DNA from 2 places in the Acidovorax sp. LjRoot117 genome. Region 1 is predicted to be linked to the other one. Evidence: predicted binding sites of a transcription regulator. Region 1 holds the regulator's gene; the other holds the start of a gene.
The links. The regulator FNR, encoded in region 1, switches genes on or off when oxygen is low (the NO sensors DNR and NnrR bind a similar motif). The targets are predictions, from matches to a motif close to TTGATNNNNATCAA.
Positions count from the first base shown of each region.

Region 2: a site for FNR is predicted at 6,126-6,139, ahead of azu (azurin). Genes of this name have one in related genera too.

Region 1 covers NZ_CAXUPO020000002.1:141,235-149,666, forward strand. The annotation lists gene ccoG (cytochrome c oxidase accessory protein CcoG) at 1-609, shown strand, start outside; gene ACSQ3D_RS06055 (FixH family protein) at 650-970, shown strand; gene ACSQ3D_RS06060 (hypothetical protein) at 1,080-1,370, shown strand; gene fnr (fumarate/nitrate reduction transcriptional regulator Fnr) at 1,471-2,193, opposite strand; gene hemN (oxygen-independent coproporphyrinogen III oxidase) at 2,376-3,758, shown strand; gene ACSQ3D_RS06075 (sulfite exporter TauE/SafE family protein) at 3,811-4,533, shown strand; gene ACSQ3D_RS06080 (HD-GYP domain-containing protein) at 4,745-6,061, shown strand; gene ACSQ3D_RS06085 (EAL domain-containing protein) at 6,058-8,432, shown strand, end outside.
Region 2 covers NZ_CAXUPO020000003.1:101,729-110,160, reverse strand. The annotation lists gene radC (RadC family protein) at 1-297, opposite strand, end outside; gene ACSQ3D_RS10100 (FKBP-type peptidyl-prolyl cis-trans isomerase) at 387-851, shown strand; gene ispH (4-hydroxy-3-methylbut-2-enyl diphosphate reductase) at 851-1,846, shown strand; gene ACSQ3D_RS10090 (CBS domain-containing protein) at 2,130-2,825, opposite strand; gene ACSQ3D_RS10085 (threonine/serine dehydratase) at 3,034-3,978, shown strand; gene serS (serine--tRNA ligase) at 4,124-5,446, shown strand; gene azu (azurin) at 5,564-6,013, opposite strand; tRNA gene ACSQ3D_RS10070 (tRNA-Ser) at 6,264-6,353, shown strand; gene ACSQ3D_RS10065 (hypothetical protein) at 6,497-6,997, shown strand; gene ACSQ3D_RS10060 (glycoside hydrolase family 25 protein) at 7,132-7,770, opposite strand; gene ACSQ3D_RS10055 (FHA domain-containing protein) at 8,217-8,432, shown strand, end outside.

The sequences.
Region 1 (8,432 bases):
TCGCTGTGCGTGCAGGTCTGCCCCGTGGGCATCGACATCCGCAACGGGCTGCAGTACGAGTGCATCGGCTGCGGGCTGTGCGTGGACGCCTGCAACACCGTGATGGACAAGATGCAGTACCCGCGCGGGCTCATCCGCTATTCCACGCAGAACGGCGTGGCGAACCGGTGGAGCCAGTCGCAGATGCTGCGCCGGGTGCTGCGCCCGCGCGTGCTGATCTACACCGCGATCCTGGCAGCGCTGTGTCTTGCCATGCTGGCCAGCCTGGTCACGCGCACACCGCTGAAGGTGGATGTGGTGCGCGACCGTGCGGCCTTGTCACGCATCGTGGCCGGGGGCAAGCTCGAGAACATCTACCGCCTGCAGATCATGAATGCGACCGAGGGGCCGCAGCGCTACCGCATCGCCGCCCGCGGGCTGACCGCGCTCGAAGTGGCCTCGGAGGCCGAGGTGGACATCGGTGCCGCGGAATCCCGCTGGGTGGCGGTGCGGCTGCAGATTCCGTACGGATCGGCCGCGCCGGGCTCGCACGCGGTGCAGTTTGACGTGCAGGCGGTGGACCGAGCCGCCCATGTGACCGAGAAATCCGTTTTCCTGGTGCCGCGCTGAGGCGCTGCACCGCCCGAGAAGATTTGCAAGGAGTACTGACATGCCATCGAATCCCGCCATCGGCCGCAACGGCCCAGCCATCTCTGCCAGTTCCACAGGTCCGGGCGCCGCGCCCGCCGCCGCCCCGTGGTGGAAGTTCGGCCACGTCTGGCTGGTCATCGCCGGGCCCGCCATCGTGATCGTGGCCGGCTTCGTCACGCTGTGGCTGGCCATCTCGCGCCCCGACCCGGTGGTGGCGGAGGACTACTACCGCCAGGGTATCGAGATCAACAAGACGCTGGAAAACCCATCCAAGAGCCTGGCGCCCGCGGTCAAGGGCCGCAACCACGCCGCCACGCCGGTGCAGGACCAGCCGCGTTGAGTCGCCCACCGGCTGACCGGCTGCGACGACGACAACAACAACACCGGCGAGCACCGGCGGCCCCTGCGGTACCGCCGTGCCCGCTCGCCCCGCGAAGGAGACTGCAAGTATGTGGACGCAACGCCTGATGTGGATTGCCTGGCCCGCCTTTTTGATGGCCGGCGTGATGGAGATGCTGGTCTTTGCCCTGGTCGATCCGCACGACCTGCACTGGTTCGGCCAGCCCCTGGCACTGTCGCGCGAGGGGGTCTATACCCTCGCGTTCTTCGCGTTCTGGGCCGTCACGATGGCATCGAGCGCGCTGACCACGCTGCTGGCGATGTCGCCGTTCGAGCTGAACCGCTGCCCCGTGCCGCCGGGGGAGCGCCCTGACGATTGCCGCAAGACATCGTGCTCCTGATGTGCCGAGGTGTGCCGAGCCAGCGTGTGGTGAAAACGGCGTTTTGAAAACGACAGCGCCGGCTCGAAGCCGGCGCCGAAGTCCTGGCCTGTGGTGGTGCTCAGTGGCAGGCTTGCTGGCTGTTCACGATGCGCTTGAGTGCGTCGGTATCGAGGATGCGCACATGGCGCTGCTTGACCTCGACGATGCCTTCTTCGACGAACTTGGAGAACGTGCGGCTCACGGTCTCGAGCTTGAGGCCCAGGTAGCTGCCGATCTCTTCGCGCGTCATCCGTAGCACCAGCTCGGACTGCGAGAAGCCCCGTGCGTGCAGGCGCTGCACCAGGTTCAGCAGGAATGCGGCCAGCCGCTCTTCGGCGCGCATGCTGCCCAACAGCAGCATCACGCCATGCTCGCGCACGATCTCGCGGCTCATGATCTTGTGCACGTGGTGCTGCAGCGCCGTGACCTCGCGCGAGAGTTCTTCGATGCGGTCGAATGGCATCACGCAGACTTCGGCGTCTTCCAGCGCCACGGCATCGCAGGTGTGCTGGTCGTTCACGATGCCGTCGAGGCCGATGATCTCCCCGGCCATCTGGAAACCGGTGACCTGGTCGCGGCCGTCTTCGGTCGCCACGCAGGTCTTGAAGAAGCCGGTGCGGATGGCATACAGCGAGGTGAAGGTCTCGCCGTTGCGGAACAGCGTGGTGCCGCGCTTGACCTTGCGGCGGGTGGCCACGACCTCGTCGATGCGCTGCAACTGCTCATCGCTCAGGCCGACAGGCATGCACAGCTCCCGCAGATTGCAGTTGGAGCAGGCGACTTTCATGGTGAGCGGGTTCATAGGTACAGCTGGTTGGGGTTCGGGCGTTGCACCCCGTGGTGGCGAGGCTTCGCTGCGGACCGGGGGTGGGCGACTGACATGCATCAAATTGTCGCTGGTCGGCTGGTGACATCACTTGACGTAGATCAAGGACGCGAGGAACAGCTTACGGCACAGTGGCAACGTACGCAAGGATGCTTCCAATGACTGCTGTTTCGCCCGAGCTGCTGCGCCGCTTCGATGTGCCAGGGCCCCGCTATACCTCCTACCCCACGGCCGACCGCTTCGTCGAGGCCTTCGGGCAGGACGACTACGTGCTTGCGCTGGAGCAGCGCCGCGCGGGCACCGGGGCCAAGGCGCTGCCGCTGTCCCTGTACGTGCACATTCCGTTTTGCGAATCGCTGTGCTACTACTGTGCGTGCAACAAGATCATCACCAAGCACCATGACCGCGCCGATGTCTACCTGCGCTACCTGAGCCGCGAGATCGACCTGCACACCGCCCACTGCGGTACCGGGCAGGTGGTGAGCCAGCTGCACCTGGGCGGGGGTTCGCCCACGTTCCTGTCCGACGACGGGCTGCGCGAGCTCATGGCCATGCTCAAGCGCAGCTTCACGCTCGCGCCGGGCGGCGAGTACTCGATCGAGGTGGACCCGCGCACGGTGGATGCCAGTCGCCTGGCGGTGCTGGCCGAGCTGGGCTTCAACCGGCTGAGCTTCGGCGTGCAGGACTTCGACCCCGAGGTGCAGAAGGCCGTGCACCGCATCCAGCCCGCGGAGCAGGTGTTCTCGCTGGTGGAGTCGGCGCGCGCGCTGGGCTTCGAGTCGATCAACGTCGACCTCATCTACGGCCTGCCGCGCCAGACGCCCGAGTCGTTCGACCGCACGCTGGCCCAGGTGGTGCAACTGCGGCCCGACCGCATTGCGCTGTATGCCTACGCGCACCTGCCCGAGCGCTTCAAGCCGCAGCGCCGCATCGTCCCGGCCGAGCTGCCCATGGGCGGGGCCAAGGTGTCGATGCTGTCGCGCTCGCTCGATGCCTTCATGGCCGCAGGCTACGTGTACGTGGGCATGGACCACTTTGCGCTGCCCGACGACGCGCTGGCCGTGGCCAAGCGCCAGGGCCGGCTGCACCGCAACTTCCAGGGCTACAGCACCCAGCCCGACTGCGACCTCATTGGCCTCGGGGTATCCGCCATCGGCCGGGTGGGTGCCACCTACAGCCAGAACGCGAAGACCCTGGACGAGTACTACGACTTCTTGAACCAGGGCCGGCTGCCCGTGGTGCGCGGCCTGGCGCTGACGCGCGACGACCTGGTGCGCCGCGCCGTGATCATGGCGCTGATGTGCCAGGGCGAGCTGCTGTTCGAGCCGCTGGAGCAGGCGTGGCTCGTCGACTTTCGGCGTTACTTCGCGGCCGAGATCGAACAGTTGGAGGAGATGGCGGACCAGGGGCTGGTGCAGATCCGCCAGGACGGCATCGCGGTGACCGCCATGGGCTGGTTCTTCGTGCGCGGCATCGCGATGGTGTTCGACCGCTATCTGCAGGCCGACCGCAACCGGGCGCGGTTCTCGCGCATCATCTGATGCCCGGCCTCACCGCCCGCGCCCACGGGGTGCCTTCAGGCGCTTGCCCACCATGCTGCTCACGGTAGCTTCGACCGCTCTGCTCATGGGCCTTGCCGGCGGGTCCCATTGCCTGGCCATGTGTGCGGCGCCCTGTGGGGCGCTGGTGGGGCAGGGGGGCGGGCCTGCGGCGGGTGCCGTGGCGCAGCCGGTGCGGTGGTTGCCGCGCGGCGGCGTGGTGCAGCGCACGGCGGCGTTTCACGCGGGCCGGCTGGCGGGCTATGCCCTGGCAGGCGCCCTCGCGGCCCTGGCCATGGACAGCCTGGCATGGCTGACCCAGCACACCATGGCGCTGCGCCCCGCCTGGACCCTGGCGCATGTGGCGGTGATGGCCTGGGGCCTGATGCTCATGGTGCAGGCACGCCAGCCGCAGTGGGTGGAGCAGGCGGGCCGGGCGGTGTGGGCGCGTGTGCGCCCGCTGGTCCAGGCCCCGGGGGGCGTGCTGCTGGCGGGTTTCCTGTGGGCGCTGATGCCCTGCGGGCTGCTGTATTCGGCCTTGCTGGTGGCCGCGCTCAGTGGCGGTCCGGTGCAAGGGGCGCTGGCCATGGCGCTTTTTGGCGTGGGCAGCGGCCTCTGGCTGGCCGCCGGCCCCTGGGCATGGGGCCGGCTCCGGGCGCGGCTCCGTACCTGGCGCGCCGATGGGGGCACGCGGGTGGCCGGCGGCCTGCTCTGCGCGGTGGCCGGCTGGGCGCTCTGGATGGATCTGGTCTACAAGCCGTCCCTCTGGTGCCGGTAGCCAGTCGTGAAAAGTGCTGCGGGGTCAGGTGCCGCGGGGGAGCGGTGCGGCAGCCGGCCCCCCACGGCGGCCCGTGCGGGTAATCACTGCACTGTAGCGGCAGGGCGTGCGGCATGAAGTGTTGTGGTGTCGCGTCTGCGCGGCAGCAACGAATTGATCACGCAGGCTTAGGGCGATAATCTGTGTAACTATTGGTGGCATTCACGTCTCCATGTTTCGCGCCCTTGAAGTGAACTCTTCCATCCTCATCGACATCAGCCAACTGCGGGTCGGCATGTACATCCAGCTCGATGTGGGCTGGATGCACCATCCGTTTCCGGTCAGCAGTTTTCGCGTGGCGTCGATCGAGCAGATCGCCACCTTGCGCGAGCTCGGCCTGACCGAGGTGCGCTACGTTCCCAAGAAGAGCGACCCCGACCAGCGCGAGCTGGTGCCTGCGGCCTGGCGCGTGCCCGAAATGCCCGCGCCCGCCGCCCCCGGGGTGGACGCGGCGGGCGGCACCCCCGCGGCCGACCCCGAGGCGCTGCGCAGGCGGGCATTGCTGGAGGCGCAAAACCGCGCCCTGGCCGCCTGCGACCAGCGCTTTGGCGAGGCCACGCGCCAGTACCAGGCCATGGAGCGCGTGGTGTCCGAACACCCGGACCAGGCGCGCACCAAGGGCGATGCGCTGGTGTCGGGCTGCGTGTCCGAGCTGCTGGAAAACGGCGACTCGGTGATCCGGCTGCTGTCCGAGGGCGTGGGCGAGCGCAATGCCCTGCACCCCATCAACGTCATGGTCATCTCGTTGCTGCTGGGCCGCGCCCTGGGCATGAAGAGCGTGGAGCTGCACGACCTGGGCGTCGCGGCGCTGATCCATGACATGGGCAAGCTCAAGCTGCCGCCCAACCTGCGGCAGGTCACGCCGTCGATGATCCCGATGGAACGCTCGCGCTACGAGACCCATGTGGGTGAGTCGGTGGCATTCGCCATGCGCATGGGCTTTCCGGACACGGTGCTCACCGCCGTGGCGCGGCACCATGAAATGGTCGACGGCAGCGGGTTCCCGCTGCGCCTGTCGGGCCCGGACCTCGGGCGCGCCAGCCAGGTGCTGGCCCTGGTCAACCGCTACGACCGCATGTGCAACCCCGCCAACGGCGTGGATGCACTCACGCCGCACGAGGCGCTGTCGGTCATCTTCGCGCAGCTCAAGTCCAAGTTCGACTCCGTCGTGCTGGGGGCCTTCATCCGCATGATGGGCGTGTACCCGCCGGGGTCCATCGTGCAGCTGGTCAACGACCGGTATGCCATCGTCGCGTCGGTCAACTCGTCGCGCCCGCTGCGGCCCAAGGTCATCGTGCACGACTCGCGCATTCCCAAGGAAGAGGCGCCGATTCTGGACCTGGAAACCGTGCCGGAGCTGGGCATCCGCCGCAGCCTCAAGCCAGCGCAGTTGCCGCGCGATGCGCTGGACTACCTGTCTCCACGCCAGCGCATCTGCTACTTTTTTGAGCGAGCGGTCAACCCCGGCCCCGAAGAGGCCGGCGCGTGACGGTCGTGCAATCCCACGGCTGGCTCGACGGCTTGCAGGAGGCCGTGTGGCTGGTCGATGAATCCAGCCTGCTGATCCTGCGCGCCAATGCCGCCGCCGAACGGCTGGCGGGTGCGCCCGTGGCGTCCATGGTGGGCACCTCGGTGCTCGGCCTGGCATCGACGCCGCAGGACGTCGCTTTCTGGGGCGAGCCCGCCCAGGTGGTGGCCGATGGCATCCATTCGCACACCAGCCTTTTGCGGGCCGACGGCAGCCTGGTGCCCGTGAACCGGCAGGTGAGCCGCGTGCCGAACGGGCCCGATGGCGGCACGATCTTCATGGTGACCATGCTGGACCGCAGCATCCAGGCGGCCACCGAGCGCGAGCTGGAGACCCTGCTGTCCGAGCTGCGGGCCACGCTCGACTCGGCCGCCGACGGCATGCTGGTGTGCAATCTGCACGGCCAGGTGCGTGCGTTCAACCAGCGCCTGGCGCAGCTGTGGGGCATCCCGCGGGAGTTGCTGCTGGAGCGCGACGATGCCGCGGTCTACGCGCACATGGCCGCCCAGGTGCAGGACGCCGCGGCGTACACCGACCGCATGGCCGCCATTGCCCGCGAGCCCATGCAGGAGAGCACCGACATCCTCACGCTGAAAAGCGGCGTGGTGCTGGAGCTGCGCTCGGTGCCGCAGTTCAGCCAGGGCCGTCCGGTGGGCCGGGTGTATTCGTACCGCGACATCACCCGCCAGACCGAGATCCAGGCCAGCCTGCGCCTGGCGGCGCGGGTGTTCGAGTCCAGCCTGGACGCGATCTTCATCGCCGACAGCCAGCACCGCGTGCTGCGCATGAACCCGGGGTGCGAGCGCCTGGTCGGGCCGTCGGCCAAGTCCTTCGAAGGCTGCATGGCGTCGTCGCTGTTCGGCGGCGGCGCCGATATCGCCTTCATGGAACAGGTGCTGGAGGGCTGGGCGCGCGACGGCTTCTGGGAGGGCGAGCTGTGGCTGCCCCGTGACAGCGGCGCGTACTGCGCGGTGCAGCTGTCGTGGGTGGCGCTGCGCGACGACGAAGGCCGCCTGGTGCAGAGCATCGGCTTCATGCGCGACTTGACGCTGCAGCACGCCGCGCAAAAGCGCATCGAAGAGCTGGCCTACAGCGACGTGCTGACCGGGCTGCCCAACCGCCTGCTGCTGTCGCAGCGCGTGGACACGGCCATCCAGGGCGCGCGCCAGAGCGACACCGGCTTTGCCATCCTGTTCCTGGACCTGGACCGTTTCAAGATCATCAACGACTCGCTGGGCCACCCGTTCGGCGACCGGGTGCTGCAACTGGTGGCCGAGCGCCTGCAGGCCTGCCTGCGCCAGACGGACATGCTGTGCCGGCTGGGCGGCGACGAGTTCGTGATCTACCTGCACGGCGGCGACGCGGTGGTGGCCGAGAGCGTGGCCCGCCGCATCCTGGACGACATGCTCAAGCCCTTCATGCTCGACGGCATGGGCTTTTCGATCCAGTGCAGCATCGGCATGGCGCTGTACCCGCAGGACGGCACCACGCTCGACGAGCTCATCAAGCAGGCGGACACGGCCATGTACCGCGTCAAGGAGCGCGGCCGGGGCAGCTACGGCTTCTACCAGCCGCAGATGAACGCCAACCTCCTCTCGCGCATGCAGATGGAGCACGCGATGCGCCAGGCCCTGGGGCAGGACCGCATGGCCGTGCACTACCAGCCGCAGGTCAACATGGCCACCGGCCGCATCACCGGCGCCGAGGCGCTGATCCGCTGGACGGACCCCGAATTCGGCGCGGTGTCGCCCGGGCAGTTCATTCCGCTGGCCGAGGAGTCGGGCTACATCGTGACGCTGGGCGCCTGGGTCATGGAGCAGGCTGTGCGCGAGGCCGCGCAGTGGATGCACAGCGGCATGCCCATCGTGATCTCGGTGAACGTGTCGGCGCTGGAGTTCCGCCAGCCCGACTTCGTGGACCGTATCACGCGCCTGCTGGCCGTGCACCAGCTGCCGCCCACGCTGCTGGAGCTGGAGCTGACCGAAACCATCTTGCTGCAGGACGCGCTGGAGATGGAGCAGCGCCTGCGTGTGCTGGCGGGCCTGGGCATCGGCCTGGCCATCGACGATTTCGGCACGGGGTATTCGAGCCTGGCGTACCTCAAGAAGCTGCCGATCAGCAAGCTCAAGATCGACCAGTCCTTCGTGCGCGGCCTGCCCGACGACGATGGCGACCGGGCCATCGTGAGCGCCATCATCAGCATGGGCCGTGCGCTGCACATCGAGGTGGTGGCCGAGGGGGTGGAGACCGAAACCCAGCAGGCCGTGCTGCTGCAGATGCAGTGCGACCATTACCAGGGGTTTCTGTGCGCACCGGGCCTGCCCGCGCCGGA
Region 2 (8,432 bases), on a different contig from region 1:
GAGCACGGCCACCAGCTCGGCGCGCTTGGCGGGGCCCAGGCCCTTGATGCGTTCGAGGTCGGCGGGGCTGGTGTGCAGCAGTCCGGCAATCCCGCCAAAGCCCCCGGCGACCTTGCCGGTGGCGGGGTCGATGCAGGGCGGCTCCAGCAGCTCCTGCGCCATCTGCAGCACGCCCTTGCCCACGATGCCCGTGCGCAGCAGGATGGCCAGCAGTTCGGCATCGGCCAGTGCGGCGGGGCCGCGGGCCAGCAGTTTTTCGCGGGGCTGCGCGTCGGGAGGGAGGTCTTTGAGGGACATGGCGCAGGGTTATCGACACCCGTCAGGAATCAACGGGCGTAGGGCTTTGCCCGGTTTTCTACAATACGGGCCAGTTTATCGGGACTTTCATGACCTCTATCGATGCTTCCCTTCCCACGGTGCAGCCGGGCTCCTTCCTCACGCTGCACTACCGCCTGGCCGGCCCGGCGGGGGATGTGATCAACACGTTTGCCGACAAGCCTGCCACGCTGTCCCTGGGCGCGGGCGAGTTGTCCCCCGCCATGGAGCAGCGCCTGCTGGGCCTGCCCGAGGGCACCCGCGCCACGTTCGAGCTGGCCGCCGGCGAGGCCTTTGGCGAGCGCAACACCGAAATGCAGCAGTGGGTGGCCAAGAAGCTGCTCAACCAGCTGGGCGACCCCGACGAGCGCTACAGCGTGGGCGATGTGGTGCAGTTCCCCACGCCCGACGGGCAAAGCAGCTACGCGGGTGCGGTGCTGCAGGTGCGGGAGGACGGCGCGGTGCTGTTCGACTTCAACCACCCGCTGGCCGGGCAGCCCGTCACGTTCGAAGTGCAAGTGATCGGGATCCTGTGATGTCCGCCCCGCAAGAAATCCTGCTGGCCGAGCCGCGCGGCTTTTGCGCCGGCGTGGACCGCGCCATCGAGATCGTGGAGCGCGCGCTGCAGAAGTTCGGCGCGCCCATCTACGTGCGCCACGAGATCGTGCACAACACGTACGTGGTCAACGACCTCAAGGCCAAGGGCGCGATCTTCATCGAAGAGCTGTCCGACGTGCCGCCCGGCTCCACGCTGGTGTTCAGCGCCCACGGCGTGAGCCGTGCGGTGCAGCTCGAAGCCGAGGCGCGTGGCTTTTCCATCTTCGACGCCACCTGCCCGCTGGTGACCAAGGTGCACGTCGAAGTCGCCAAGCTCGCCAAGGAGGGCTACGAGTTCATCATGATCGGCCACAAGGGCCACCCCGAGGTGGAGGGCACCATGGGCCAGCTCGACCACGGCATCCACCTGGTGGAAGACGTGGGGGATGTGGCCCACGTGCAGCCGCTGCAGACGGCCAAGCTCGCCGTGGTGACGCAGACGACCCTGTCGGTGGACGACGCGGCCGAGATCACCGCCGCCGTGCGCGCGCGCTTTCCGCAGGTGCGCGAGCCCAAGCAGCAGGACATCTGCTACGCCACCCAGAACCGGCAGGACGCCGTCAAGATCTTGTCGCCGCAGGTGGACCTGGTCATCGTGGTGGGCAGCCCCACCAGCTCCAACAGCAATCGCCTGCGCGAGCTGGCCGACCGACTGGGCACGCGCGCCTACATGGTCGACAGTGCCGACGAGCTGCGCACGGAGTGGTTCGACGGCGTCACACGTGTCGGACTGACCGCCGGTGCATCGGCACCCGAGATTCTGGTGCGCGACGTGATCGACCGCGTCAAGGCGCTGGGTGCGGTGTCGGTGCGCACCATGGACGGTATCGAGGAGACGATCAAGTTCCCATTGCCCAAGGGCCTGCGCATCGATGCAGCCACGGGGCTGGAGATCAGCCAGCGCACGCCGGAGACGGGGCCTGCGGGGCATTGATTGACCGCTTGCAGTGCCATGCGAACCAAGACGAGGGCCTGAGGGCCCTTTTCTTTGGGTGCTACTTATTTGATAGCTGCTTGCGCTTATTCAGCAAGCGGTAGAGGCATTTTTAGTCTGAATTCTGGGCTGCTTTGCCTTGGCGGGGGCACGGCAGGCGTGCTTCACCGGCTCACAGGCGGGTTTGTCGCCACGGCAGAGTGCTACAAATTAGATAGCTCCCAGCGCTTTGCCATCAAGCGGTAGCGGCCATTTTTGCTTGATTTTCAGCCTCTTTTGGGCATCACAGCACCACGGCCGGTCCGCTCCACAGGTCCAGCGGCGGGTCTGCCGCCACCGCGCGCAGGATGTCGGTGCGCGAGATGAAGCCCGACAGCACACCCGCCTCGTCCGTCACCGGCAGGCCGGGCAGGCCCGTGTCCAGCAGCACGGCCGCCACGCGGCGCAGTTCCGTGTCGGCGGCCACGGTGGGAACTGGGCTCACCATCACGTCCGACACGGGGCGGCGGGCGAGGTCGATGGCCTGCTTCACGGCGCCCGGTTCGGGCAACAGGTCGAGTGGCGCCATGTCGGCGCGCACCAGCAGGCCGATCACGCGGCCCAGCGCGTCCACCACCGGGGCCTGGGCCACCTTGTGCTCGGCCAGGGTCTGCCAGGCGTCGTTGACGCGCTGGCCGGGTTGCACGCTCAGGGCGCCGGTGGTCATCACATCGCTCACCTTGCTCAGCGGCTGGCGGGCCTGCTGCGGGCCTTGCTCCGTCTGGGCATAGGCGCTGACCGCGTCCTGCAGGCGCAGGTTCTGGGGCGGCGTGGGCGTGGGGTGCAGGGGGGCAGGGGGCTCAAAGGGTTCGGTGGGTACGTCCATCTCGCGCGTGCGCAGGGCCTGGGGCCGCTGTACGCGCCGCACTGCCGAGATCTGCGCCAGGTTTTCCGGGCCACCCCGGTACATCTGGCCCGATGGGCCGAATACAAAGAACATGCTGCCTCCTGGTGGCACCGCCCGAGACCCAGCAAGGTCCCGGCGGCGGTGCTGGCCATGTTATCGGCACTTGCCATGGCCCACCGCAGGGCGGGGGTGTATCGGTGTGTAGCGCTGCGGGCTGTCTGTACGCTGCCTTGGTGCTGCGGAGGTCGCTGTAGAGCCCCTACACTGCCTGCCTTGCCTTTTTGTCCCTGGGAGCCCCCGCATGATCGATCGCGCCGCCATTGCCGACGCCCGCCGCCACATCCAAGACCGCCAGAGCGGCTTTCTGCGCACCACGCCGCTGATGCGCGTGCACGGCCGGTCCCTCGGGGTGGATTGCGCGGAGGTCTGGCTCAAGCTGGAGCACCTGCAGGTGGGCGGCAGCTTCAAGGCGCGGGGCATGCTGTACCGGCTGCTGGCCAACCCGGTGCCCGACAGCGGCGTGATCATCGCGTCCGGCGGCAACGCCGGCATCGCCGTGGCAGCAGCCGCCCAGGCGCTGGGCGTGCGCTGCGAGGTCTTCGTGCCCGAGGTCTCGCCCGAGGCCAAGCGCGCCCGCCTCCGATCGCTGGGGGCCGAGGTGGTCGTCACCGGCGCCGCCTATTCGCAGGCCTTCGAAGCCTGCGTGGCCCGCCAGAAAGTCACCGGCGCGCTGCAGGCCCACGCCTATGACCAGCCTGAGGTGGTGGCCGGCGCCGGCACCCTGGCCTCAGAGATTGAAGAGCAGGGCGGCCGCCTGCCCGACACCGTGCTGGTCAGCGTGGGCGGCGGCGGCCTCATCGGCGGCGTGGCCGCCTGGGTGGAAAGCCGCGCCCACGTCGTGGCCCTGGAGCCCGAGCGCGCCCCCACGCTGCATGCGGCCCGCGCCGCTGGCGAGCCGGTGGATGTGGACGTCAGCGGTGTGGCCGCGGATTCACTGGGCGCACGCCGCATTGGCGCCATCGGCTGGGCTGTCAGCCAGCGCCATGTGCACGATGCCCTGCTCCTGCCCGACGACGCCATCCGCGCTGCGCAACTGTGGCTGTGGAAGGAATTCAAGCTGGCCGTGGAGCCCGCCGCCGCACTGGGCCTGGCCGCGCTGCAGACCGGCGCGTACAAACCCCAGCCGCAAGAGACCGTGGCCCTGATTCTTTGCGGCGCCAACTTCGACCCTACCAGCCTCAGTTGAGCCAGAAAGCAGCGGACGCCACTGGCGAGGCCCACGCCAGCGCACCCGTGGAACCGGCTTTGCCGGGCCACCGGGTGCGTCCCCCTGGGGGAAGGCGCGAAGCGACTCAGGGGGATTGGATTGCGGGGGGAACTAAAATCCAGTCATGCTAGATATCCTTCTCCTTCGCAAAGACCTCGACACCGCCATCGCGCGGCTGGAAACCCGCAAAAAGCCCCAGGCCTTCCTGGACGTCTCGGCGTTCCAGTCTCTGGAGTCCGAGCGCAAGACGCTGCAGACCCGCACCGAAGAGCTGCAGGCCCAGCGCACCCAGTTGTCCAAGCAGGTCGGCATGCTGATGAGCCGCGGCGACAAGGATGGAGCCGAAGCCATCAAGGCCCAGGTGGCCGCAGGCAAGGTGGAGCTGGAGCAATCCGCCGCCCGCCTGGAACAAGTGCAGGCCGAACTGCTGGCCATGCTGGTCGCGGTGCCCAACCTGCCGCACGAATCCGTGCCCGTGGGCAGCGACGAAGCTGGCAACGTGGAAGTGCGCCGCTGGGGCACGCCCGGCACGTTTGCCTTCGAAGTGAAGGACCACGTGGACGTCGGCACGCCGCTGGGGCTGGACTTCGACATGGGCGTCAAGCTCTCGGGCTCGCGCTTCACCGTGATGAAGGGCACCATCGCCCGCCTGCACCGCGCGCTCGCCCAGTTCATGCTGGACGTGCAGACCCAGGAGCACGGCTACACCGAGTGCTATGTGCCCTACGCCGTGAATGCCGATTCGCTCAAGGGCACGGGCCAGTTGCCCAAGTTCGAAGGCGATTTGTTCGCGGCCAAGAAGGGCGGCCAAGACGGCGAGCCTGTGCCCGACAACGCTGCGCTGTACCTCATCCCCACCAGCGAAGTGCCGCTGACCAACTTCGTGCGCGACGTGGTGGTGGCCGAGTCCGAGCTGCCCATCAAGCTGACTGCCCACACGCCGTGCTTTCGGTCGGAGGCCGGCAGCTATGGCCGCGACACGCGCGGCATGATCCGCCAGCACCAGTTCGACAAGGTCGAGATGGTGCAGATCGCGCATCCCGACAAAAGCTACGAAGCGCTGGAAGACATGACCCGCCACGCCGAGGCCGTGCTGCAAAAGCTGGGCCTGCCGTACCGCGTGATGAGCCTGTGCACCGGCGACATGGGCTTTGGCGCTGCCAAGACCTACGACCTGGAAGTGTGGCTGCCCGCGCAGAACACCTACCGCGAGATCAGCTCGGTGAGCAACTGCGAAGCCTTCCAGGCCCGCCGCCTGCAGGCCCGCTTCAAGAACACCCAGGGCAAGAACGAGCTGGTGCACACCCTGAACGGCTCCGGCCTGGCCGTAGGCCGCACGCTGGTGGCCGTGCTGGAGAACTACCAGAACGCCGACGGCACCGTGACCGTGCCGGAAGTGCTGCGGCCCTACATGGGCGGCGTGGCTGTGCTGTCGCCCGCAGCCTGAAGGGCTGTGGCTGGCCTTGGCCCCGCGGCTGCTGGTGGTCGCAGGCCGCGTGGCGCAGGGCGCTGGCGCCGCAATGCTGGCGCACCTGCGTCAGCAGCCTTCAGCAGCACGCATCCTTTATTTCGTCACCGCGAAAGTGCCCTTCATCAGCCCGATGTGGCCGGGGAACGAGCAAAAGAAGTTGTAGGCCTCGCCCACCTTGAGCTTGGTGGCGTCAAAGCTGGCGGTGTCGCTCTCGCCGCCGCCGATCAGCTTGGTGGCGGCCAGCACGCGGGTATCGCCAGGCTTGAGGTAGTTTTTGTCCGCGCCTGCAGGAATGCCGTCGGTGGCAACGGCCTGCATGTCGGCGGCTTTGGCCAGCACCCAGTTGTGGCCCATTGAAGCCTTGGGCAACTTGCCCGTGTGTACCAGCTTCAGGGTGACCTTCTTGCAGCTGGCTGGCACGCTCAGGCTGTCCTTGCTGAACTTCATGGCGTCCGTGCTTTCGATCTCGAGATCGCAGGGGCCTGCCATGGCAGAGCCTGCGGCGAACAAAGAGGCGGCAACGACGATGTGTGCGAATCGCATGGTGAAAGTGTCCTTGGGGAGAAATTGAAGAAGGCTGAACTGAGCCGCAGGGCCCGTGCGCGCAGGGCATGTTGGCTGCACAGGATCGTGCCACCGGGCCTTTGGCGGGGCCATGACCTGCATCAAGCCAGCGGCAGATGCGATGCGCTTTCTGCAGCCTGCCGGAGGGATGGGGTTGGGCGGCAGAAGCTGCACGCCGTCAGCACGGTTCTTCAAAAACTGCTGCTATAATCGCAGGCTTCGACACACAGGAGAGGTGGCAGAGTGGTCGAATGTACCTGACTCGAAATCAGGCGTAGTGGCAACACTACCGTGGGTTCGAATCCCACCCTCTCCGCCAAATGAAAGCCTAAGTGATTGATTCACTTAGGCTTTTTTCTTTGCTTGCTGCCTTCGGTCAGTGCGTGCCTTCAGGCCAGGGCCCAGCGCCAACGGCCCCGCTGCCTTCATCGCCCCACCACGTGGGGCCTCCGTCAGGACTCCATGACTTTTTCGACCATCCGTTTCACCTGCTGCGCTGCGATGATGGCTGCGTGTTGGCTGCCACTCGCTTCGGTGCACGCCCAGGACAAAAACGCCGCGGCCTGTGATGCCGCCATGCTGGGCGATTTCAAGATCGTGGAAAAGCGCACCGCGCGGGGGAGCAGCAAGTCCGATGACGAGGATCGCATCCGGATCTCGCGCGACGGCAAGCGCTATGCCTTCTCATTCGTCGGGCCGGACGGCAAGGCTTTTCCGGACGATACCGGCAAGCCGAACGTGGAGTCACTGGCGCCCATCGATCCCGATGCTTTGTGGAAGATGTTGACGGGCAACGACAACGACGCGATAGCCGAAGCCAAGAAAAGTGGCACCACCGTGTGCGGGTTGAAAGGCAAGGATGGCTACTTCATGCGGATGAGCGACAAGGCGCAAACCAGCTTCACTGCAACGCTGGGCTCGGGGTTCGGCTCTGTGGTGCTGACACTGGAAAAAGCGCAGTAGCGGCGAGGCCAATCCAGACGTCGATCAGCCTGGGCCCTGCGCGAGTAGCCCCCCTGCGGCAAAAGGGCGTGCCCTTCGCGGGGCCACCTTGTCGCAACGCAGGGGCCGATGCGCAGGCACTCCTCCTCAAGATTTCATGCCAGGGCCGCCAACTGCGTGACCGACCCTGCGAACCAGTCCTGGTCGACAGGTCCGGTGACACCGGGGACCGGGGTGCCTCCGTTGGAAGTGCCGTCGCTGTACTGCCAGAAGGTCCACGCGTTCCATGGCAGCGGTATGCGGGGCGTGGCCGAATAGGCGGCCAGCCACAGCGGGCGGGACGCCAGCACCTCGCAGCCGGGCAACGCACAAAGTTGTTGCCAGAAGCCAGCGTCGGTGTAGAGCACCGTCTGACGGCCGAAGAGGGCGTCGGTCCGTGCCAGGAACTGCAGGGTCCATTGCAGGGTGTCTTCCGGGCTTTGTCCATCCAGCGTTTCCAGGTCCAGAACGGGCGGCAGGTCCTGTGGTCCCAGCGTCGCATCTGCCCTCACGGTGTCATAGAAAAACTGCGCCTGTGCAGTGGCGTCGGTGCTCGCTTGGCCGAAATGGTAGGCGCCCCTGAGCAGCCCTGCGGCCTGGCTACCCGACCAGTTGGTCTGGAAGTACGGGTCTACAAAGGCGATGCCCTGGGTAGCCTTGATGAAGCAAAAGGCCATGCCGCTGCCGGCCACGCTGCGCCACTGGACCATGCCTTGGTAGTGGCTGACGTCGATGCCACGGGTTTGTAAGGTCATCACGTCATGCCCCGAGGCAAAAGTTGCTTGGTGGACGGGTCTTTTTGTGCATGGTTTTTTTCCTTGCGGGACTGTCAGTGCGGGTGGCACGCGCCGCGCGCTGCCCCCAGTGTCTGGGATGCGTGCCAGCTTGGCGATTTCGGGGCATTACCAGCGAGCACGCGCGCCTTTTGCTTCGACGATAGCTGCACAGGTTCCGAAAAACGACCTACCAAGTTTGTGAGTTGCGAGGCGTGGCGCGGACTTCCACACTTCACACGCATCGGCGGTACCTGCCATGGCTGTTCATTCACCCGCGCGCGCGACCGGGGGCTCCAGGCCCCCTTTCCCGCTGGTGGAGAGCCCTGCGGAACGGTATCGGCGGCATGCCACATTGCTCCACATGCGCCTGCGCAGACGAGGAGCCGTTGCGCCGATGTGAAGCAGAACCAATGAGGGGCGAACTGATGGCAATCCTGAAAAATAGCGCTACGCAGCGCAAGATCCATTTGCGGACGCTCCATGTGTTCGGGCGGGGCCGTTCGTCCGACACATTGCTGGACAGCCCGGACGCGTCACAACTGCATGCCTCCATCCGCTGGACGGGCACGGTGTGGGAGCTGCGCGACCACAGCCGCAACGGCACCTTGATCGACGGCACCTCCATGTCGCACGCCGACACC